Peribacillus simplex NBRC 15720 = DSM 1321: one gene and its partner. The protein of the gene in region 1 interacts with the protein of each later gene in a pairwise test. Links are inferred from orthologs where the notes say so. Each region holds a gene or a part of one and is shown on either strand. Other genes may lie near its edges.

Evidence for each region.
Region 2: the proteins of BS1321_RS04645 (region 1) and BS1321_RS20665 interact in binary tests that used the Bacillus subtilis proteins (3 or more experiments, as listed by UniProt). The link is inferred for Peribacillus simplex NBRC 15720 = DSM 1321 from one-to-one orthologs.

Annotation. Positions count from the first base shown.
Region 1 is NZ_CP017704.1:1,007,766-1,019,195, forward strand. Bases 5,973-8,765 are described here. They hold BS1321_RS04645 (DivIVA domain-containing protein), read right to left. Parts: upstream 7,731-8,765; coding sequence 7,215-7,730; downstream 5,973-7,214. Other genes in these bases: ileS (isoleucine--tRNA ligase), read right to left, coding at 5,973-6,820; BS1321_RS04650 (YlmH family RNA-binding protein), read right to left, coding at 7,816-8,589; BS1321_RS04655 (YggT family protein), read right to left, coding at 8,723-8,765. In the rest of the region: BS1321_RS04615 (aspartate carbamoyltransferase catalytic subunit), read right to left, coding at 1-61; BS1321_RS04620 (solute carrier family 23 protein), read right to left, coding at 259-1,548; bifunctional pyr operon transcriptional regulator/uracil phosphoribosyltransferase PyrR, read right to left, coding at 1,725-2,267; BS1321_RS04630 (RluA family pseudouridine synthase), read right to left, coding at 2,464-3,381; lspA (signal peptidase II), read right to left, coding at 3,374-3,844; more of ileS, read right to left, coding at 4,052-5,972; more of BS1321_RS04655, read right to left, coding at 8,766-8,989; BS1321_RS04660 (cell division protein SepF), read right to left, coding at 8,996-9,460; BS1321_RS04665 (YggS family pyridoxal phosphate-dependent enzyme), read right to left, coding at 9,482-10,153; peptidoglycan editing factor PgeF, read right to left, coding at 10,156-10,983; BS1321_RS04675 (YlmC/YmxH family sporulation protein), read right to left, coding at 11,039-11,308. UniProt on the Bacillus subtilis protein: May act as a pilot protein, directing MinCD to the polar septation sites or by inhibiting MinCD at the midcell site of division. Required for polar localization of the chromosome during sporulation.
Region 2 is NZ_CP017704.1:4,272,358-4,283,969, forward strand. What follows is about bases 7,157-10,131. They hold BS1321_RS20665 (post-transcriptional regulator), read left to right. Parts: upstream 7,157-8,478; coding sequence 8,479-8,784; downstream 8,785-10,131. Other genes in these bases: spoVB (stage V sporulation protein B), read right to left, coding at 7,157-8,308; secDF (protein translocase subunit SecDF), read left to right, coding at 8,982-10,131. Outside these bases: BS1321_RS20610 (YhcN/YlaJ family sporulation lipoprotein), read left to right, coding at 1-262; BS1321_RS20615 (BofC C-terminal domain-containing protein), read left to right, coding at 364-873; Holliday junction branch migration protein RuvA, read left to right, coding at 1,051-1,665; Holliday junction branch migration DNA helicase RuvB, read left to right, coding at 1,677-2,675; BS1321_RS20630 (DUF2905 domain-containing protein), read left to right, coding at 2,672-2,878; tRNA preQ1(34) S-adenosylmethionine ribosyltransferase-isomerase QueA, read left to right, coding at 2,917-3,945; tRNA guanosine(34) transglycosylase Tgt, read left to right, coding at 3,984-5,123; preprotein translocase subunit YajC, read left to right, coding at 5,166-5,450; BS1321_RS20650 (TIGR04086 family membrane protein), read right to left, coding at 5,496-5,867; BS1321_RS20655 (DUF421 domain-containing protein), read left to right, coding at 6,061-6,717; more of spoVB, read right to left, coding at 6,746-7,156; more of secDF, read left to right, coding at 10,132-11,243; single-stranded-DNA-specific exonuclease RecJ, read left to right, coding at 11,390-11,612. UniProt on the Bacillus subtilis protein: Required for post-transcription initiation control of the comE operon. Promotes the accumulation of its target comE mRNA to septal and polar sites.

The DNA of each region.
Region 1 (11,430 bases):
CATGTAAAATTCTTTCAATTTCAGTTAAAGTCAATTCATTCATGGTCAATAATTTTTTCATAGATCCTGCTCCTTTCACATTTGTGATGCGGGGCATAAAAAATACCCCGCCATTAAGGACAGGGTGTAGGTCATAAAGATTGTGAGGACACGGAATGGTTTACACTTTATCCCGTTCTCATTCATCTTTACAGCAACACCCTTTTAAGCCTCTCTGGACTTCTTTTAAAAGGTGATTTATTGTTTTGATGCAGTATCTTATTTTTCAAATATATCTCCGGATATTTTTTCCCGGTCCGGAAGAATCAAGTTAAGAAGGATTCCGACGATGGCTGAAAGTGCCATTCCGGAAAGCGATACCGTTTCCGATAGTTGTACGAACGCTCCTCCGATTCCTAACACCAGGATGACTGAAGCTATCATCAGGTTTCTTTTCTTGTCAAAATCGACCTTATTATCAATCAGCATCCTCAATCCACTTGATGCGATGATACCGAAGAGCAAGATGGAAATGCCGCCCATCACAGCTGTAGGTATCGAGCTGATGACTGCTGAAATCTTGCCGTTAAAACCAAAGATGATTGCAGTGAATGCTGCCCCACCAATGATATACACACTGTAGGCCTTTGTCATAGTCAGGACCCCAATATTTTCACCATATGAAGTCAGCGGCGGCCCACCGATGAAGGAACCAATCATGATTCCTGCTCCATCTCCTAAAATCGAGCGATGCAAACCTGGCTTTTCCAAAAAGTTTCTGCCGACTACTTTGCTCAGTACCATCTGGTGTCCGATATGTTCTGATAAAGTTACGATGGCGACCGGTACCATGATGGCAATGACCTCCCATGAGAAGGACGGTGTATAGGTTACATATGGAAACATGAATTCAGGCATTTCCCACCATTGTGCTGACTTGATCGGTTCATAATCTATTATTCCTGCAACAGCCGAACAGCCGTAGCCCACTATGATTCCCATTAATATGGGGATCAAGTTAATGAATCCCTTAAAGAACACGTTGCAGATGATGGTTACCGCTAAAGTGATCAGTGCAATAACTATATATGTGACGCTGTATTTATCTTGTGGATCATACATTGCCATGTCCACGGCCGTTCCGGCAAGGCTTAATCCGATTACGATAATCACCGGACCCACCACAACCGGGGGAAGTATATTCATTAACCAGCGCAATCCGACTTTTTGGATAATCAAAGCTACTATTCCATATATGAACCCTGCTGCAAAACAGCCGATCATGGCCGCTTCCGGGCCTCCTAAGGCTTTTGCCGCGATGATTGGAGTAATGAAAGCGAAAGATGAACCGAGATAAGCTGGGATCTGACCTTTGGTTATCAATAAGTATGAAAGTGTGCCCAATCCGCTTGAAACCAGTGCTACCGCCGGGCTTAATCCTACCAAGAATGGCACCAGCACCGTTGCACCGAACATAGCAAACAAATGCTGGATGCTTAACGTAATCCACTGGCCAGCCTTTGGCACGTCCTCGACATCCAGTACTATATCCCTTTTTGTTTCTTCCATTTCCGTATCCCCCTCATGAAAATTCCATCAAAACTGCAAAAACCCTCTTTGCGGTATACAAAGAGGGTTTCTCAGAAGGCGAATGCCTATGCATAGGCACAGCTCTCCCGATTGACTCCCCTTTGCCAGCCTCTCTGGACTGTCTTTAAAAGGGTAATATGAAATTTTCATGTTGTTTAGTTTTCTAATATAGTAACTTGATCTACTTCATCAACTTCTGTTAAAGTAACTGTAATTTTTTCAGATTGGGAAGTCGGAACGTTTTTGCCGACGAAATCCGCGCGAATCGGCAATTCCCTATGTCCCCTATCTACTAATACGGCGAGCTGGATCTGCGAAGGTCTTCCCAAATCCACCAGAGCATCCATTGCCGCTCTAACGGTTCTGCCTGTGAAAAGAACATCATCCACTAAAATCACTTTCTTGTCAGTGATATTGACCGGAATGTCTGAGCCTTTTACGATAGGGTCCCCATCATTGGTCTTTTTCGAAAGGTCATCGCGATAAAGTGTAATATCCAGTTCACCCAGTTCTATTTCTTTGCCTTCTATTTGATTGATGCGCTTTGCAAGTCGGTCAGCGAGGAAAATCCCGCGTGTACGTATCCCGATTAAGACGCAATCTTCAATACCCTTATTTTTCTCAATGATTTCATGGGCAATTCTCGTCAAGGCTCTGCTAATGGCCTGCTCATCAAGTACTATGGCTTTCTCATTCAACACGTCGGCCACCCCGATTCCATTTTTCTGATAGGTCAATTTCAACAAAAAATCCTCATGCCAAGAAGGCATGAGGATTTTATCGCCATGGGCAGAATTATCCCACTTTGCGTATCCGTTTCCTTCTCAGTCTCTCTGAACTGTGTTAAAGGTTCTTATTAAGTTGTTATTATAATATATCAGAAAAACGAATTTGTCAATCCTTACTTCTACGCAATTGATTAATTAGATTTTCAAACTCTTCCGGAATCGGAGCTTCGAATTCCATATACTCATTTGTACGTGGATGAATGAAACCTAGAAGACCGGCGTGCAACGCTTGTCCATCTAATTTCAGGGTCTTTTTCGGACCATATTTCGGATCTCCCGCTAGTGGGAAGCCAATGTATTTCATGTGAACACGGATTTGATGTGTCCTTCCTGTTTCAAGCTGGCATTCCACCAAAGTGAAAGCTTTGAAGCGTTCGATGACACGGAAATGCGTGACAGCATTTTTGGAATTCGAATCTGTGACAGTCATGCTTTGGCGATCTTTTTTATCGCGGCCGATCGGTGCATCGATCGTTCCGAAGTCATGAGGGATCACACCATGAACTACAGCTTGATACTTACGGGTAACCGTTTTGTCAACAAGCTGCTGTACCAGTTTTTCATGTGCCATATCATTTTTGGCAACCATCAATAGACCTGAAGTATCTTTGTCGATCCGATGGACGATTCCAGGCCGCATGACACCATTGATTCCAGAAAGATCCTTGCAGTGAGCCATCAATCCATTTACAAGCGTGCCAGATACATGTCCCGGTGCCGGATGGACGACCATACCACTCGGTTTATTAACCACGAGTACATCTGCATCTTCATAATATATATCCAAATCCATTTCCTCTGCTACCGCATCCAATTCCTCAAGTTCAGGAATCGTCACTTCGATTGTATCGCCAGGAATAGCTTTGTAATTCGTCTTTATCGCCGTGCCATTTACCAAAACATGATCATCCTTAATCCATTGCTGGACCTGAGTACGTGACCATTCCTCATTCAAAGTGGAAAGAGCCTTATCAATCCTAACTCCTTTTAGTGTTTCATCGATGCTGTATAACCTTTTATCCATTATCTTTCTCCTTAGCGTTTTTTTCTTCTAAAAACATATGAATCACGAGCAGTCCGACACCAATTGAAAGCGCAGCATCAGCAACATTAAATACCGGGAAACTGTAGCTGAAAATATAGGTATGAACGAAATCCACTACTTCCTGACGAGCAACACGATCGATGAAATTACCAATCGCACCGCCTAGCATGAGAGCAAGTGCAACTCCAAGCAAAATGCTTTCCTTCGCCATTTTCTGAATATAATAGACAAGTCCAATAATGACAGCGATGGTGATGATGTAGAAAAACCACATTTGACCTTGTAGAATTCCCCATGCTGCCCCACGATTACGATGCGAGGTGATATATAGAAGGTTTTCAATAATTTCAATGCTTTCTCCGTACTCCATTTTTTTCACAATCATCCATTTTGTCAGCTGATCGAGAGCTATGACCAAAAGGGCAATCAAATAATAAAACACATTTTTTCCCCCAAACTAATCAAATCTTCACTTTTGAATTGTAGCATAAACTAGAAATAATGACTAATCCGAAAAACAGAAGTGTGCTAACTGCACCTGAAGAATATAGGGAAGATGGAATAAAGGCAAAATTCCCTATTGAGGATTCAGCTTTCTTTCCCACAAAAAAGCCGGCCCTTCATAAAGGGACCGGCTTTTTTATGGGAACTATTGATTCACGTAATGCTCTTTCACGACTGTAGCGCAACGCGGGCAAAGTGTTGGATGTTCCTCCACTTGACCTACTTCCTTCGAAACATTCCAGCAACGTTCACACGTTTCACCTTCTGCTTTTGTAACAAGGATCGCTATATCCTCAAGTTTAACCGCTTCTGCTGGGGCACTTGCCACATCGCCAGCGATATCGAATTCGGATACGATGAATAGCTGTTCAAAGCTTTCCTTGATGCCATCAAGCAGGTTCTTCGTTTCTTCATTAACATATACCATCACTTTAGCGTTCAGTGATTTTCCGATGACCTTCTGGTTACGGGCTTCTTCTAATGCTTTCAGAACATTATCACGGACATCCATGAAAGCCGTCCATTTTTCTTCAATGACTTCAGCATCATCAATGGAAATTTCTTCAGGCATCAATGTCAACTGTACACTTTCTTCCGTTACACCCGGAATGAACGCCCATACTTCATCAGCTGTATGAGAGAGGATCGGTGACACCAATTTCGTTAAGCTGACCAATGATTCGTAAAGGACAGTTTGAATAGCCAAACGCTCTTTACCATTTGGTGCTTCACAATAAAGAATGTCTTTTGCATAATCAAGGTAGAACGAACTTAAATCCTGTGTACAGAAATTATTGACCATATTATAAATTGTAGCAAACTCATAATTTTCATAACTTAGCTTCGACTGTTTGATCAGTTTATTCAATTTAACTAGCATGTATCGATCGACTTCAGGCAATTCTTGGACTGCCACTTTATCGGTTTTTGGATTGAATCCATCCAAGTTCCCTAACAGGAAGCGGAATGTATTACGGATTTTACGGTAAACTTCCGAAACTTGTTTTAAAATAGGATCGGAAACCCTGACATCAGATTGGTAATCCACCGAAGCTACCCAAAGGCGTAAGATATCTGCACCAAGTTGGTTCATGACCTTGGATGGCAGTACAACGTTTCCAATCGACTTACTCATTTTACGGCCTTCGCCATCCAATGCGAACCCGTGGCTAAGCACACCTTTATATGGTGCTTTGCCTGTAACCGCAACACTTGTTGAAAGTGATGAGTTAAACCAGCCGCGGTATTGATCGGACCCTTCTAAATAAAGGTCAGCAGGGCGCTGCAAGTCGTCTCTTTCTTCAAGTACCGCTTGATGAGAAGAACCGGAATCGAACCATACGTCCATGATATCCGTTTCTTTCGTGAAGATACCATTCGGGCTGCCTTCATGTGTATAGCCTTCAGGCAGAAGATCTTTCGCTTCACGCTCAAACCAGATGTTTGAACCGTGTTCGCGGAATAGGTTTGAAATATGGTTGATGGTTTCATCCGTAATGATCGGCTCGCCATTTTCTGCATAAAACACTGGAATTGGCACTCCCCAAGCGCGTTGGCGGGAAATACACCAATCCCCGCGGTCACGGACCATATTGAATAGGCGCGTTTCGCCCCAAGCCGGTACCCATTTGGTTTCTTCAATCGCTTCCAGAAGTTCACTGCGGAAGTCTTTGATTGACGCGAACCATTGTGCTGTTGCACGGAAGATCGTTGGCTTCTTCGTCCGCCAGTCATGTGGGTAAGAATGCGTAATGAACGTCAAGTTCAATAACGCGCCTGCTTCAGTTAATTTTTCGGTAATCGGTTTATTCGCTTGATCATAAAATAATCCGGCAAATTCCCCTGCCTCTTCCGTCATGACTCCTTTTTCATCTACAGGACAAAGTACGTCCAAGCCATATTTTTGCCCAATGATAAAGTCATCTTCACCATGGCCAGGCGCAGTATGAACACAACCCGTTCCAGCTTCAGTCGTTACGTGCTCACCTAACATCACTAAAGATTCGCGATCATAAAGAGGATGTTTGGCAACAGCACGGTCCAACTCGCTTCCTTTTACTGTTTTCAGGATTGACGGGTTTCCCCAGCCTAATGTTTCCGTAACCGATTCAAGCAGTGCCTCAGCAAGTAAGAATTTTTCATTTTCGACAGCCACTACTACATAATTTAATTGCGGATGCAATGAGATACCAAGATTAGCCGGAATCGTCCATGGAGTTGTCGTCCAGATGATGATTTTGACACCTTCATCAATTACACCTTTGCCATCTGTGACTTCAAAAGCAACATAGATCGACGCAGAGCGTTTATCTTGATATTCAATTTCAGCTTCGGCTAGCGCTGATTCACTTGATGGGGACCAGTAAACAGGTTTTTTCCCTTTATAAATGTACCCTTTTTTCGCCATTTCACCGAACACCTTGATTTGCTGTGCTTCATATTCAGGCTTTAATGTGATATAAGGATTTTCCCAATCACCACGTACCCCTATTCTCTTAAACTGCTCACGTTGATTGTTAATCTGACCATAAGCATACTCTTCACAAAGCTTTCTGAATTCGGCAACGCTCATTTCTTTCCGTTTCACGCCTTTTTTCGTCAATGCCGTTTCGATTGGAAGCCCATGCGTATCCCAGCCAGGTACATACGGTGCTTGAAAACCGCTCATCGATTTAAACCGGACAATGAAATCCTTTAAAACCTTATTCATTGCATGGCCCATATGGATATCGCCGTTGGCATATGGAGGTCCATCATGCAAAATGAATAAAGGACGTCCTTCCGTTTGTTCTTGCACTTTTTTATAGATGTTCATTTCTTTCCATTTTTCTTGGATTTCCGGTTCACGTTTCGGCAAATTCCCACGCATTGGAAATTCAGTTTTAGGCATCAATAAGGTATCTTTGTATTCCATCATAAAATCCTCCATCCGTCTTTTAAAAAAATTCATTCGAACCGATGACTTGATATCCGGCCAAAATAAAAAGCCCTCTCATCCCTAAAAAAGGGACGAGAAAGCTTTGCTTCCCGCGGTACCACCCTGGCTAGAAAGATTCACAAAGTGAATCCAACCTCTCGAGCATTCGTAACGTGAATGAAACGCTTCATTTACTTACTGCAAAAGCAGGTTCAACTCAGAACTCAAGGGTGATCTTCAATATCTTCGCTTATTCCGGGCTTTCACCATCCCCGGTTCGCTAAAAATAAGTGTGTGAAGAATTTACTTTCCCTGTCATCGTCTAATTTCATAATGAATAGTATTGTTAAAAAATTATATGCGAAAAAAGTGTTCAAAGTCAAGGAATCGTTTAAATTTCCTCTTCCACTCTTTCATTTAATTCTATTTCGGTTGCATCCACTTCATAATCCAGAAGATGATCCCAATCGTCATTGTCCAGCAAATCCAGCTGTGCACCTACAAGCATTTTGAAACGCGTCCGGAATACTTTGGATTGCTTTTTCAAATCTTCAATATCCATCGCTATTTTCCTTGCTTTCACAAGTGACTCATTGACAATCCTGTCAGCATTTTTCTCTGCTTCCTTTATGATCAGTTTCGCTTCTTTTTGGGCATTGCGCCTTAATTCTTCGGCTGCTTCTTGAGCGACAATAATCGACTTGTTAAGTGTACCCTCAATTGTCGTAAAATGTCCCAAACGATCAAAAGTCTCGTTCAGTTTATCTTCAAGTTCTTTCTTCTCCCTCAAAATCAGTTCATAATCCTTAATGACCTGGTCGAGAAATTCATTTACTTCATCTTCATCATACCCTCGAAATACTTTGTTAAATTCCTTGTTATGTATATCTATCGGGGTTAAGGGCATTACGGCACCTCCAGAACGGTTTCTACTCTAGTATGTTAAAACTCTATATTCGACAATAATTTTATAAATCCTGCTTTTTATTGTATTATTTTTGTCTGCCTAACGAGATTCTCCACTTATCCTTCTTGGTTTTCCCATCAATTGAAGCTATTTTACATCTGCCAAAACCTCTGATGGAAAGTGTATCACCTTCACGGCATTCTTCCGAGACGTTTTCCGTTTGCTTGAAATTCACCTTTACTTTTCCTGACGTTATCAAGGACTGAGTTTTTTGACGGGACATATTCAGGACGGACGATAGCACACTGTCAAGCCTAAGTGAACTGACGGTGGTTACTTGCTCTTCCCATTTTTCCTTAACTTGGACGATATTCTCGATTGGAAGCCGTTTGATGGAAACGGAGGCATTACCTATTTTCTCCAGATTTCCTGTGAGATATGAATCCATCTCTTCGGCAGCTATAAATTGAATATGCTCCTCCGTCACTATTATATCACCAAATTTTTCACGTTTTACCCCTAGTGACATCAAGGTTCCAAGTATTTGCCTATGTTCAAGCGTTACAAATTTTTTTGGATAGGAGATATCGTATAAGGAGATATTGAAATCAGATGGTTCAGGAGAGTAATAATCAGGGTAAATGAGCACACGTTTTCGCTCTACGAAATCGCTTCCGCCATTGAATTGCAGTTTCGCTTCCGGATCATTCCCTATTAGGGAAGTAAGGATTTCCTGCTGACGCGGATCAAGAAAATCAGATAGTTTCGGAGCGTAGGAATTTTTAACCTGATCAATCCAATTCATAGCCTGGTCAATAAAATCTTTTTCCTCCGGCCTGAAATGCTGATAAATACTCATGATTGAATAAATGCTCCTTAGTTATCAAATTAATGGTCGATCATAAGGAATTGATTAAACGGTTCTGCGTTGCAACTACACAGCGGAGAATGTTCCGACTGTGTAGTAAGATGCATGTCAGGTTAATTGTTGATCATCCTATTAATGTCTGTAAGTAATAGATTCCATATCCGCTGGCAAAATTAAGTACCAGCAAGGCCACAAGAGGTGAAAGATCAATCATGCCAAGTGGCGGAATGAACTTTCTGAACGGTTCTAAATACGGTTCGCAAATTTTTTCCAGAAATTGACCAATCGATGTCTCCCTTGCATTGGGGAACCATGACATCAATATGTAACCGATTAATGCCATTGAATAAATTTCAATTAAATAATATAAACCCTGAAGCACTAAACCCATTAACCATTACCACCTCGCTTCTTCGTACTCCTCTTCGGCGGCGAAGCCGGTAATATTACCGGAAACATCGACGTTGTCCGGGGTACATAAGAATATATCTGTTCCGATTTTTTGGATATCCCCGCTGATTGCATAGACAGTCCCACTTAGAAAATCGATGATTCGCTTTCCTTGGTCATGCTGGATTCGTTGAAGGTTCACGACTACAGCGCGCCTGTTTTTTAAATGGTCAGCTACCTCCTGGGCTTCTGCATAAGCACGAGGCTCCAATAATACTACTTTAGAAGATTTCTGTACGCTTTGCAAACTTACGATATTCTGATTGGTATTATTCCCTGCAGAAGCGGACTGCTGCTGTTTAGCTGACTTCACGACTTTTGGTTCAGCCTCCTCTTCTTCCATCACTTCATCCTTGTACTCATACTCATCGTCCAGCGCGAAATAAGATTTAAATTTTGATACGAACGACATCTATTGCGTACCTCCTTAAAATTATTCGCCTACAAGTGCTGTACCAATCCTGATCATTGTAGCGCCTTCCTCAATGGCAATCATGAAATCATTGGACATGCCCATGGACAATTCAGTGCAGGGGGCGTGCTTCAACTCTAAATTTTGTATTTCAACCTGGATGCCTTTCAGTTTCCGGAAGCATTCCCGCAAAACCTGTTCATCATCGGTCAATGGCGCCATTGTCATCAACCCTGCAATATTCACCTTATCAAAATTGGATAACCCTTTTATGAAATCCATTGTCGCCTCAGGATTCAGACCATGTTTTGATTCTTCACCAGAAACATTCACCTGTACTAAACAGTTTATCGGCTCGTTTGCGCGTTTTTGAATTTCTTCTGCCAAAGAAATGCGATCCAATGAATGGATATACGAAATTTTATCGATGACATTCTTTACTTTGCGTGTTTGCATGGAACCAATATAATGCCAGTTGGGCTTGTCCTTCAGCACTTCATATTTATTCAAAAGCCCTTCGTCACGGTTTTCACCCAAATCAAGTATTCCCGCTTCCAATGCTTCATTCGCTCTCTCGACCGAAACATATTTCGTCACTGCGATCAACTTTATCGCTTCACGGTCCCTTCCACTATTTTCACATGCTATATTTATTTTTTCTTCGATGCTTTTTAAATTGTCCACTACTTTCACTGTTACTCTAAATCCTCCTTCCAACCGATAAAACTCATCAACCTACCTGTCTTCCCGTTATCACGGCGATGTGAAAAAAACAATTCATGATCACAGCTTGTACAGTATGATGTAACGTCGATCTGACTTTTTGGAATTCCTGATTTTTGAAGAATCAATGCATTAAGTTGCTTAAGGTCTAACTCATATTGTCCTTCACTGATTAAATTATAGGGCTTTTCGTCAATATCTACCAGCAAATTCTGCACTAAATCCATGACATAATCATCAACTACATAGCACTTCGAACAAATAGACGGTCCAATAACAGCATATATCTCACTTGCCCTTATACCCTCACTCAGCCATGCCTCAACCATTTTTCGTGCAATTCCATTAACGGTACCCTTCCAGCCAGCATGTGCCACCCCAATCATACCATGTGCCGGAGCAAGAAAGTATAAGGGCACGCAGTCTGCATAGCAAAGGGTCAATAGAACGTTTTGGTCCTTCGTATAGAATCCGTCAGTCGCTTTAAAGGCTGAATCATAATCCGTTGCACCTCTCCCGCCATCGCAGCTGGTAACTTGATGGATTTTCGTTTCATGAGTCTGCTCGGCGCCTATCCATCCATTTAGCGGAAACATCAGCTTATCGGCTATAATTCTGCGGTTTCCCTGGACATCTTCAAGTTTATCCCCGACATGAAAACCCGTATTCAATGTTTGAAAATCACCTGTACTGACTCCCCCATTTTTTGTGGTGAAGCCCGCTACGAGCTGGAGATTTTGTTGTCTCCAGCTGTCAATGAGCATATATTGGTCTTTTATTAAAACAAATGGCTCTCTCATGCTATAAACCTCTTTATTTTTAGTCTAGTGTATCATAAATTTGCGCCATGCACCTTTAAAACCGTTCATCTTTCAGTTCTTCTTGAAATACCGTCTGATGTTCAACAAGAATGACATCTGCACCGATTTTTTTTATTTTCCGCCATGGAATCACAATATCCTGTTCCTTTCCAAAAAAACCCATTAACCTTGTTCCATTTGAAACGATGATGGCCTCTATTTTCCCCGTGGCCGTATTGATTTCAAGATCTGACATATTACCTAATTTCTTACCATCCGCTATATTGACGATATCCTTAATTTGAAAGTCGGAAATCCTGGTCACATCACTCAGCTCCTCAAAATTTCATCATAGATGAAGGTCCTATTCCTATGTATATGACATGATGCGCTCAAGGATGAAGAATACGATAAATAAACGTCCACTCGATTCACTACTTACCTACC
Region 2 (11,612 bases), 3.3 Mb from region 1 along the record:
AATTATCATGAAAGACGAAATGCTGGTAGCCTTGCTGCTTGATGATTACAGCCAAGCAAAAGATGTTAAAGAAAGAATCAAGAAGGAAATCGGGCCGCTTACCAATGGCCGGACCCTATATGTCACCACCGATAAAGGTGTCTATTTCAGGACGATGACACTGGATAACGATCTTCGGGATGGCGATACGAGGGAAATGATCATTTTGGATGCCAATGACATGTTCGATAACCTTAACATTCACGAAAATCACTTGAAATAATTAGTGGGCTGACCCGATATGGAGTCAGCTCTTTTTGATTTTTTTCTGGTTAATAATCCTTATTTGGGGTCAAACTACATAAAAAGTAAACGCCTTAAGAGGTGAGTATATTGACTAATCAACTTAGAATCCAATTTTTCATGACACTTTTCATATTGCCATTTTGCTTAACCGTTTTTGCCGAAGAAACCGTTCAAAAGGAAAATGATCCAATTGAAAGGAAGGTCATTCTTCAGCGTATGTATTTGGATGGCGAGTTAAGTGAAGAGAAATTGACAGAAACAATTTGGTCGATGGAGGACTTTTGGTCAAAATATGAAGGATGGAAAGTAGTCGATCAAAATGAAGAGCAGATTGTCATGAAGAAAATTGAAAATGACATATCTCCGCTTTTAAAAGCGAATGGTTACCTTGGGATGAGGAAAGATGGTACGTTATCCATTTTTATCGGAAGGCCAGAGCACGCCAAGATCATTCATACTTTCTACCAAATAGACATTGGTAAACTTGAAGTATACAAGCAGGAGGAACTGCAAAAAGGGATTCCGATCATGAATAAAGACCAATATAAACAGCTCATTAAAGAATATGAGCCATATTCGGTAAATTAGGATGGGATGACACCCATCCTCTTTTGTTTTTCAACGAAAAACCAAAATCCCCATATGCAATAAAATGGGATATCCTCCATTGTAAAAGTCATTGCGCCAACTAAATAACTTTTAATGAACAACCTACCCTTTTTATGATAAAATGAGAGGTACAGCAAAATCAGGGAGAGAATTAATTTGTATGATTATATAAAAGGCAAGGTCGATTATATTGGGCCTGAATACATAGTTGTGGAAAATGGGGGGATCGGATATCAAGTGATGACGCCGAATCCTTTTATTTTTTCCGCTCAATACCAGAAGGAAGTCCAAGTTTTTTTGTATCATTATGTTCGTGAGGATATGGCTGCATTATACGGATTTCAGACTCGTCAAGAAAAGGCGTTATTCACAAAATTATTGAATGTAACCGGAATCGGGCCGAAGGGTGCTCTAGCCATATTGGCATCAGGCCAAGTTGATCAGGTGGTGCAGGCAATCGAAAATGAAGATGAATCGTTCTTGGTGAAATTCCCGGGAGTCGGAAAGAAAACGGCACGGCAGATGATTCTCGATTTAAAAGGGAAACTTGAGAACATTATTCCGGATGCGTTTCCAAGCTTGTTTAACGAAGGCGTCACGGCTGCACTCAGTCCAAATGGTTATACGGAGGAATTGGATGAAGCCATTCTTGCCTTGAAGGCTCTTGGTTATTCTGAAAAGGAAGTCCAAAAGGTTGCCAAGAAATTGCAAGCTGAAGATATGACGACCGAGCAATATATTAAGAAAGCATTGCAAATGATGTTAAGATAAGGAGTGGCGCAATGGAGGAGAGAATATTCAATCAGGAAGCCGATTTGAACGAACTGTCCTTTGAACAAAGCCTGCGGCCGCAAAACTTAAAGCAATATATCGGACAGGATAAAGTGAAAGCGAATTTGAGTGTATACATCGAAGCGGCAAGGATGCGTGAAGAAACGCTCGATCATGTACTTTTATATGGACCTCCTGGCCTTGGAAAGACGACGCTTGCCGTCATCATCGCCAATGAAATGGGTGTGAATATCCGCACGACTTCCGGTCCCGCCATTGAGCGGCCGGGAGATCTGGCGGCCATTTTGAGTGCACTTGAACCGGGTGATGTATTGTTCATTGATGAGATTCACCGTCTTCCACGTGTCGTTGAAGAAGTGCTATACCCGGCTATGGAGGACTTCTGTCTGGATATTGTAGTCGGTAAGGGGCCGGAAGCCCGTTCGATCAGGATCGACTTGCCGCCGTTCACACTCGTAGGTGCCACGACACGTGCAGGCTCACTGTCTGCACCGCTCAGGGACCGTTTTGGCGTCTTGAGCCGTCTTGAATATTATACGGAAAACCATTTGACCGATATCATCATCCGTACAGCAAGAATCATGGATACGGAAATGGATGACCAAGCAGCGGCTGAGCTGGCAAGAAGGTCTAGGGGCACCCCGAGAATCGCTAATCGGCTTTTACGGAGGGTCAGGGATTTCGCCCAGGTACGCGGTGATGGTACGATAACGGCCGAACTTGCCGATTATGCGCTTGAATTAATGCAGGTCGACCGTTTAGGACTCGATCATATTGACCATAAATTACTTAAAGGGATCATTGAAAAATTCCGTGGCGGACCCGTGGGACTGGAAACGATTGCTGCAACGATTGGCGAAGAGGCACATACGATCGAAGATGTGTATGAACCATATCTGTTACAGGTCGGTTTTCTTCAGCGGACCCCAAGAGGCCGGATGGCAACACAGCTGGTTTATGAGCATTTCGGCATGGAGATGCCTGAATGATGAATATACCAAAGATGGTCATGATTCTGGGTGTGATTATATTCGTGATTGGTTTTGCGATGAAATATATTCATCTCGGCAGGCTGCCGGGAGATATATTACTGAAAAAGGGGAATACGACGTTTTACTTCCCTATCGTTACATCAATCATCGTCAGTGTTGTGTTGTCCGCGATTTTTTATTTGATCGGCCGTTTTAAATAATGATTACAGCTTGATAGACACGTAAGGAAGTGGAACAGATGAAATTGGATATGTTTGATTTTCATTTACCGGAGGAACTGATTGCCCAAGTTCCTTTGGAGGATAGAGAAGCGAGTAGATTGATGGTGCTGGACAAAGAAACTGGTAAGCTCCAGCATGATGTATTCAGCCATATCACGGAATATATCAAACCGGGAGATTGCCTAGTGTTGAATGATACGAAGGTGCTGCCGGCACGACTATACGGCAGTAAAGAAGGAACGGGTGCAAAAATCGAAGTATTGCTGCTTAAGCAAGACCATGATGATGTATGGGAAACGCTTGTGAAGCCAGCCAAAAGGATTAAAGAAGGCTCGACAATCGTTTTTGGCGATGGTAAGCTGAGTGCCGTCTGTACAGGAGTACTCGAGCATGGCGGCCGTATCCTTGAATTTAAATATGAAGGCATATTTTATGAAATACTAGAGAAGCTTGGCGAAATGCCATTACCTCCATATATCAAGGAACAGCTCGACGACCAGGACCGTTATCAAACGGTTTATGCGCGTGAACGGGGATCTGCAGCGGCACCTACCGCTGGCCTGCATTTTACAGAGGATTTGCTCGAGAAACTTAAAGGGATGGGTGTCCACATCGCTTTCATCACGCTGCATGTTGGGCTTGGTACGTTCCGTCCAGTAAGTGTCGACGATATTGACAGCCACGAAATGCATTCGGAATTTTATCAAATGACGGAAGGCACTGCCAGATTACTGAATGATGTGAAAGAAAAAGGCGGGAAAATCATTACGGTCGGCACTACGTCCACAAGGACATTGGAAACGATTGCGTCCCGAAATGATGGGGTTTTCAAGGAAGAGAATGGCTGGACTAGCATCTTCATTTATCCTGGTTATGAGTTCAAAGGGATAGATGCGATGATAACGAACTTCCATTTGCCTAAATCGACTTTAATCATGCTTATTTCTGCACTTGCAGGCAGGGAGCATGTCCTTCATGCATATGAAACGGCAGTGGAAGAAAAATACAGGTTCTTTAGTTTTGGAGATGCAATGTTAATTAAGTAATATATAAGAGTGAGAAGCTCTTGAAGGGAGTTATTGCGTTGACTGCAATACGATATGAGTTAATCAAAACATGTAAACAGACAGGGGCACGGCTAGGCCGGGTCCATACGCCGCATGGTTCTTTTGAAACGCCGGCATTTATGCCGGTTGGAACGATGGCTACTGTCAAAACGATGTCCCCGGAAGATTTGAAACAAATGGGGGCAGGTATCATCCTGAGCAATACATACCACCTATGGCTGCGTCCGGGGCATGAAATCATCAAGGAAGCTGGCGGATTGCATAAGTTCATGAACTGGGATCGGCCGATTTTGACCGACTCAGGCGGCTTTCAAGTCTTTAGTTTAAGCGAGTTCCGCAAAATTGAAGAAGAGGGTGTACATTTCAGGAACCATCTGAATGGCGATAAATTATTTTTATCTCCGGAAAAAGCGATGGAAATACAAAATGCGCTTGGCTCTGATATTATGATGGCATTTGATGAATGTCCGCCATTTCCAGCGACTGAAGAGTATATGAAGAAGTCGGTTGAACGGACATCGCGCTGGGCGGAACGCTGTTTAAATGCACATGAGCGTCCAAATGACCAAGGGCTGTTCGGAATCGTTCAAGGCGGGGAGTTTGAAAATCTTCGCAAACAAAGTGCAAAAGACCTTGTCTCCCTTGACTTCCCGGGTTATGCTATTGGAGGACTATCCGTAGGGGAACCGAAGGATATCATGAACCGCGTCCTTGAATTTACAAGTCCGCTGCTGCCAACTGACAAACCGCGTTATCTGATGGGGGTCGGTTCACCGGACTCTTTGATCGATGGGGCACTCCGCGGTGTCGATATGTTTGACTGTGTACTGCCGACGCGAATTGCGCGTAATGGTACGCTCATGACGAGCAATGGGCGGCTGGTTGTGAAAAATGCGAAGTATGCACGCGATTTCGGTCCAATCGATGAAAATTGCGATTGCCATGTTTGCAAGAATTATAGCCGGGCATATATCCGCCATTTGATTAAATGTGAAGAAACCTTTGGGATTCGTCTTACGACTTACCATAATCTTCATTTTCTGTTAAACTTGATGGAACAGGTCAGACAAGCTATTCGAGAAGATCGTCTTGGAGACTTTAGGGAAGAGTTTTTTGAGCAGTATGGTTTCAATGAACCAAATGCGAGAAACTTCTAATTCCATACATATTTTAATGAACGAAAGGAGTGAATATACAAAATGGGTTCTTTAACACAAATACTTCCGTTGATTTTAATGTTCGTATTGTTCTATTTCTTATTGATCCGCCCTCAGCAAAAACGCCAAAAAGCTACGCGAAACATGCAAAGCAGCTTGAAAAAAGGTGATAAGGTTGCGACTATCGGCGGCATGCACGGAACAATCGATGCAATCGATGAACTGCAAATCGTCATTAAATCATCAGACGGTACAAAACTAACTTTTGACCGTGCTGCAATCCGTGAAATTACGGAAAGCGCACCGAATAAAGAAGCAACTCTATAAAACAAACGAAAACCGGGCCATTTGCCCGGTTTTTTGCTGTGTTTTTTAATCGGTTCGGGAGTCGGAGCTCATGTTGACCCCAAGTACGCCACCCATCATGGCCGTAATCACAAAACAGCCATAGTATATCCATTGCTTGATCGTGAAAAGTGCATCGTGACCTAAATATTGAAAAAGGAACACGACCAACAGATAAAGCAGCCCAGTGCTTCCGCCCAAGAATAGTCCTTGCTTTTTCCCTTTGCCTCCTGAAATGAATCCACCAATGAACAGCGATAAAAAGGACACGATCATGATCACGTATGTCAGGGATGATTCCGTCAGTGAAGTAAAACGAAGAAGGATGGAAACGATTAAACTTGCAATCATCGCTATCGCAAAGATGGAGCCTACGCCATAAATTACGGCGACACTCATTTTTTTAGTTTCGATGGGTATTCCTCCTTTTTAAAAGGCTGATACGTATAGCCTGTTTATGTGTTTGTACAAGCATATTCCCCGTATCGAACCTTTAGACCAGGTTTAAGAAGCTTCCCGTAAAATTAGAAAAGATTATGGAGTAATTTTTCAGTTCACAAGCCATGCTATGGATGAAGGAAGTGTTATTGAAGTGGATATCTATCTAGGGGTTATTTTTCGAACGACGGTAATCTATCTAGTCATCTGGTTCCTTTTTCGAATGATGGGTAAGCGGGAAGTTGGGGAACTGAGCGTTCTTGATTTAGTGGTATCCATCATGATAGGGGACATTGCTGTGCTATCCTTTGAAGATTTGGAAAAACCGTTTATCCGGCAGACCATCCCAATGTTTGTCCTCGCGATCCTCCAAATTACATTGGCATTTGCCTCATTGAAAAGTGTCAAATTCCGCTATTTCATGGACGGTAAGCCGCAGATCATCATTAATCAGGGGAAAATAGATGAAAAAGCGATGCGCAGACAACGATATAATTTTGATGACTTATTGACCCAGCTTCGTGAACAAGGAATTATTGATATAAACGAAGTTCAATTTGCCATCCTTGAAACTTCAGGAAGGCTCTCAGTGATTAAAAAATGCGACGAAGAAAGGTCGGAAAGTCAGGTACCATTCCCACTAATTGTCGACGGAGAGATACAGGAAGAAAATCTTGATAAAATTGGGAAAAACCATTTTTGGCTCCGGCACCAGTTGAAAAAATTGGGAGAAACGAATATTAAAGAGATTTCGATTTGCGGGTACATAGATGGCCAATTTTACATTGATAAAAATGAAACGAAGAAATGACCGAAGCCTTTTAATGCTTCGGTTCATTTTATTTCCAAGCGAATTTTGATAAAAAGCCGCCCACTACAGGAATCCTGATCAAATCCGCCTTTTTTATGCTGCCGGTCATGAGCAGGAAAAATGTGAACAGCAGGATAACGACCGTCACGGAAAGCAAAAGCCGTATGCCAAGAGGCTGTGAGGAGAGCGGGAATTGATAAAGATAATAACCGCCCCATCCGGAAATTAAAGCAAGGACCAAAGCTGACATATAGCTGCGGAAATGAAGCGTGAAAGGGACGACCTTCAGCACGGTTGAAAAATGCAGGAAGGTAACGAGCATCGTACCGACAGCTATCCCAATTGCGGCTCCCATGATCCCGAAACTTTCCTTTGACGCCAGCAGCCAGATCACACCGATTTTAAGGATGTTCCCAGCCAGGCTGTTGAACATTGCTGCCTTTGCAAGATCCAGTGCTTGCAGCATGGATTGCAGCGGATATTGAAAGTAATAAAGGATGAAAAAAGGTGCCAGGAATTTAATGAAAACAGCAGCATGCGAAGAGCCATACATGACTTGTAAAATCGGTTCGGCAAAGATGAACAGAATGACGATAGCTAAACAGCCTGTGATAAAGGTGATTTTCAGGGCCTGCTGAAGCCTGTGTTCAACGAGTAAAAAGTTTCCGGTCGTACGGGCTTCACTCACTGCCGGGACAAGTGCCGTCGCCAATGATGATGTAACGAAGGAAGGTAGCATGAGTAAAGGCAGGGCGTACCCTGTTAACTCTCCGTATTGACTTGTGGCTGCGGCCGCGGTGACTCCGGCAAGTGCCAAACTCTGGGCGACCACTATCGGTTCGAAAAACCACGAAACCGATCCAATCATCCTGCTTCCGGTGGAAGGAAGGGCAATCCCCATCAATTCGGTGAACGTTCCTTTTCCGGATTTGACATTCTTGAAAAAACCCTTTCTGAACTTAAAATGTTTCTTTAATTTAAAGCTGGTCAATAAGTAGATGAGAGATACAAGCTCACCGATAATCGATGCGAACATCGCCCCGGCTGCAGCATATTCGATTCCATATGGCAAAAAGGCCTTCGTCAGGACGGCTATGAAAGTGATTCGGGCCACCTGTTCGATAACTTGTGAGAAAGCGAAGGGCTTCATATTTTGCTTGCCTTGGAAATAACCTCGCAGTACGGATGAAATGGCGATGATCGGTACGATAGGGGCAATCGCCATTAGAGGCCATACCGTCCGTTCGTCAGTGAATAGGTATTCTGAGAGAGCCGGTGCGAAAAGCAGCATCGCAGGAGTGAAAATCATCGATAGAGTAAAGGTGCAGGCCAAAGAGACGACAAGGATTTTCTTGATTTTCCGCTCATCGCCTCTGGCATTGGCCTCAGCCACGTATTTCGAAATGGCGATTGGCAGGCCTAACTGGGTTATGTTCACGACGAGAAAGAGGGTCGGTAAAGCCATCATATATAAACCAACGCCTTCTTCGCCGATGAAGCGGGCGATGACAATGCGGTTAATGAAACCAAGAACCCTTGTAATCAGGCTTGCGATTAATAAAATCAGCGTCCCTTTTAAAAATTTGGACATTGAACTCCCTCCCTGCCTTCTCAAAAAAGCGGTTATGCTATACAATTATCTATATGCTTGTACTTGGACAAAGCATGACAAAAGTGTTTGTTTGCGTTCTTACAAATGATCGAAATCCTTCTAAGAAAATAAGCATTCATTTGAGAATCATTTTTACTGGAGGCAAAGTGATGGTAAAAAAGAATCATCCCTATCAAAGGTATTATCTAAAGGTACGTCCATTTTTGAAGAGCAAGCGTGAGGAATTTCAAATGATCGGATTGAATGCCGTAACAGAGGAAGACATATGGGGAACCTTAACCAAAAATAAATGGAAGCGTCCGCAGGAAAATATTCACCTTCATGAACTTGTCGCAGATATCGTGACATTTTCAAGCAACCAGTTCATGACCTTCCAAATGGTCGAAGCTTATAAATCACCAAACCTATTTGAGCCGCTTTCTGAAGAGGAACTGAAGGAACTTTTGAAAGAATGATGCAAAGATATACTAAAATTGACAGCTGTTTGTATATGTCTCATAATAGATATGGTTATGCTTTTTTTGGAAAAAGCATGAGAAGCTGTGTCTTTTTTTCTCAAGAAACAAAGGGTATGCAGTAATCATATAAACTAAAAATGACAGTTTTTTTAACTTCAGGAACAGGCGTATTATAGAAAGGGGCCTACTACATAATGGTAAAAAGAAGCAGGATCGTTGCGTTTTTTCTAATCGCACTATTGATTTTCGCAGCGATGGGGACGACTTCAAAAGGAATCCTAAAGGATATCAAGCTGGGTCTTGATCTTCAAGGCGGTTTTGAAGTGTTGTATGAAGTAAAACCGCTGTCTGGGGAAAAGATCACCCCGGATGTTTTACGGGCTACAGTAAGCTCACTTGAGCGGCGTGTCAATGTTTTGGGCGTTAGCGAACCTAACATTCAAATCGAAGGGAAAGACCGGATCCGCGTTCAATTGGCTGGAGTCAAAGACCAAAATAACGCACGGGAGATTCTCTCGACACAAGCAAAATTATCTTTCCGTGACTACAACGATAAGGAAATGATGACCGGTGCCGACTTGAAAGAAGGCGGCGCGAAACAAACGTTCCAAGATAATAAACCGGTTGTCGAAGTCACATTGAAAGATGTAAATAAGTTTAAGGATATCACCCAAAAAATATCCTCGATGGAAAGTCCGACTAATGTACTTGCAATCTGGCTGGATTTCGAGGAAGGAAAAGATTCCATTAAGGATACAGCCTCACAGGACAATATGATATCCGCTCCAGCTGTCAGTGAGGTTTTCAATACGAAGAAGGTGTATATTACCGGTCAATTCACGGTTGAAGAAGCGAAAGAGCTTGCAGCCCTTCTGGATGCAGGTGCCCTGCCTGTAGATTTAAAAGAAAAGTATTCCACTTCTGTAGGTGCCCAATTTGGTGCAGGTGCACTGAATGATACTATTTTTGCGGGAATCATCGGAATTGCACTTGTTTTTATCTTCATGCTTGTGTATTACCGCTTCCCGGGGTTCATTGCAGTCGTCACTTTAAGCATATACATTTTCTTGACGCTATTAGTGTTTGATTGGATGAATGCGGTCCTTACGCTGCCTGGTATTGCGGCATTGGTACTCGGGGTCGGGATGGCTGTCGACGCCAATATCATAACCTACGAGCGAATCAGGGATGAATTGAAACTTGGTAGATCTGTTAAAGCGGCTTATAAAGAAGGTACGAAAAATTCACTTTCTACAATTACGGATGCGAACTTAACGACCTTACTTGCTGCGGCCGTTCTGTTCTATTATGGAACTAGCTCGGTTAAAGGGTTTGCCACCACTTTGATCATTTCGATTTTAATGAGTTTCATAACAGCTGTCTATGGTACACGCCTTTTCATGAGCCTGTGGGTGAATAGCGGGTTCCTTGACAAACGTACAACATGGTTTGGCGTGAAGAAGAAATACATTCACGATTTATCCGATAAAATTGATTTAATGTCATTGCCAACGCGCTTTGATAAAATCGATTTCGTCAAACATCGGAAAGTTTTTTATGGCATTTCAATCGGTGTCACCATTATTGGGATCATTTTCCTGCTCGTCTTCAGATTGAATCTAGGGATTGATTTCACGAGCGGCACCCGAATCGAGATTGCGTCCAAAGATGTCTTGACGACTCAGCAAGTCAAAACCGAAATGGGCAAGGTCGGTATTGATGAGAAGGATATCAAGGATGTCAGGCTCGCTGGAAAAGAAAATAAAAATGCTGTCGTTCGGACAGTCGGTGTCCTCGATAAACAGGAAATCGCTGAATTGAAGGACCATTTCAAGGAGGATTACGGAGCAGAACCAAATGTCAGCACCGTATCACCGACTGTAGGAAAAGAGCTTGCGAAAAATGCCATGTTTGCGTTAGCGATTGCATCAATCGGTATCATTTTGTATGTATCGATACGATTTGAATGGCGAATGGCTGTTCCTGCCGTGGTCGCGCTTATACATGATGCATTCTTCATCATCACGATTTTTAGCTTACTCCGGCTCGAAGTGGATATCACCTTCATTGCTGCGGTTCTGACGATCGTCGGTTATTCGATCAATGATACGATCGTAACCTTTGACCGTATACGTGAAAACCTGCGCTTCAGCCGTAAAATCAAAACCGTCGAAGAACTTGAGAACATTGTGAACATCAGTATCAGGCAAACTTTGACGAGATCCATTAACACGGTTCTGACCGTTCTCATTACGGTTATCGCGTTGATGATCTTCGGTAGTGAAGCTATCCGTAACTTCTCCATCGCCCTGTTTATCGGTTTAATATGCGGCGTGTATTCATCGCTATTGATCGCTTCCCAATTCTGGCTTGATTTGAAAATCAGGGAATTGAAGAAGAAAGGTCCGCTGAATACCGCAAAAGAAAAGAAACAAAGTCTTGAAGGACAAGTTTAATAGGGGAGAGGGGGCTGGCATGATGCCAGCCTTCTTTTTGTTGAACCAAGTTTATTGAATAGGGAATTACAGCCAATTATGAGTTTAAAATAAAATTGAATCTGGTATATTCGTTTTGTATAATGAGTAAGTTGAGGGGTGAATAAATGTTAAAGCCAAAAACCCGGTGGAACTTACGAACTGCCGATGAAAACAAAGTTGCTGTACTAGCTGAAGAGCTTCATATCACACCTTTGGTTGCAGCCCTGCTTGTGAATCGAGGCCTGGATACGATTGAAAGTGCCCGATCATTTTTATTTGTAAAAAATCAAACTTTTCATGATCCATTTTTATTGAAGGATATGGATAAAGCGGTATATAGAATAAGAG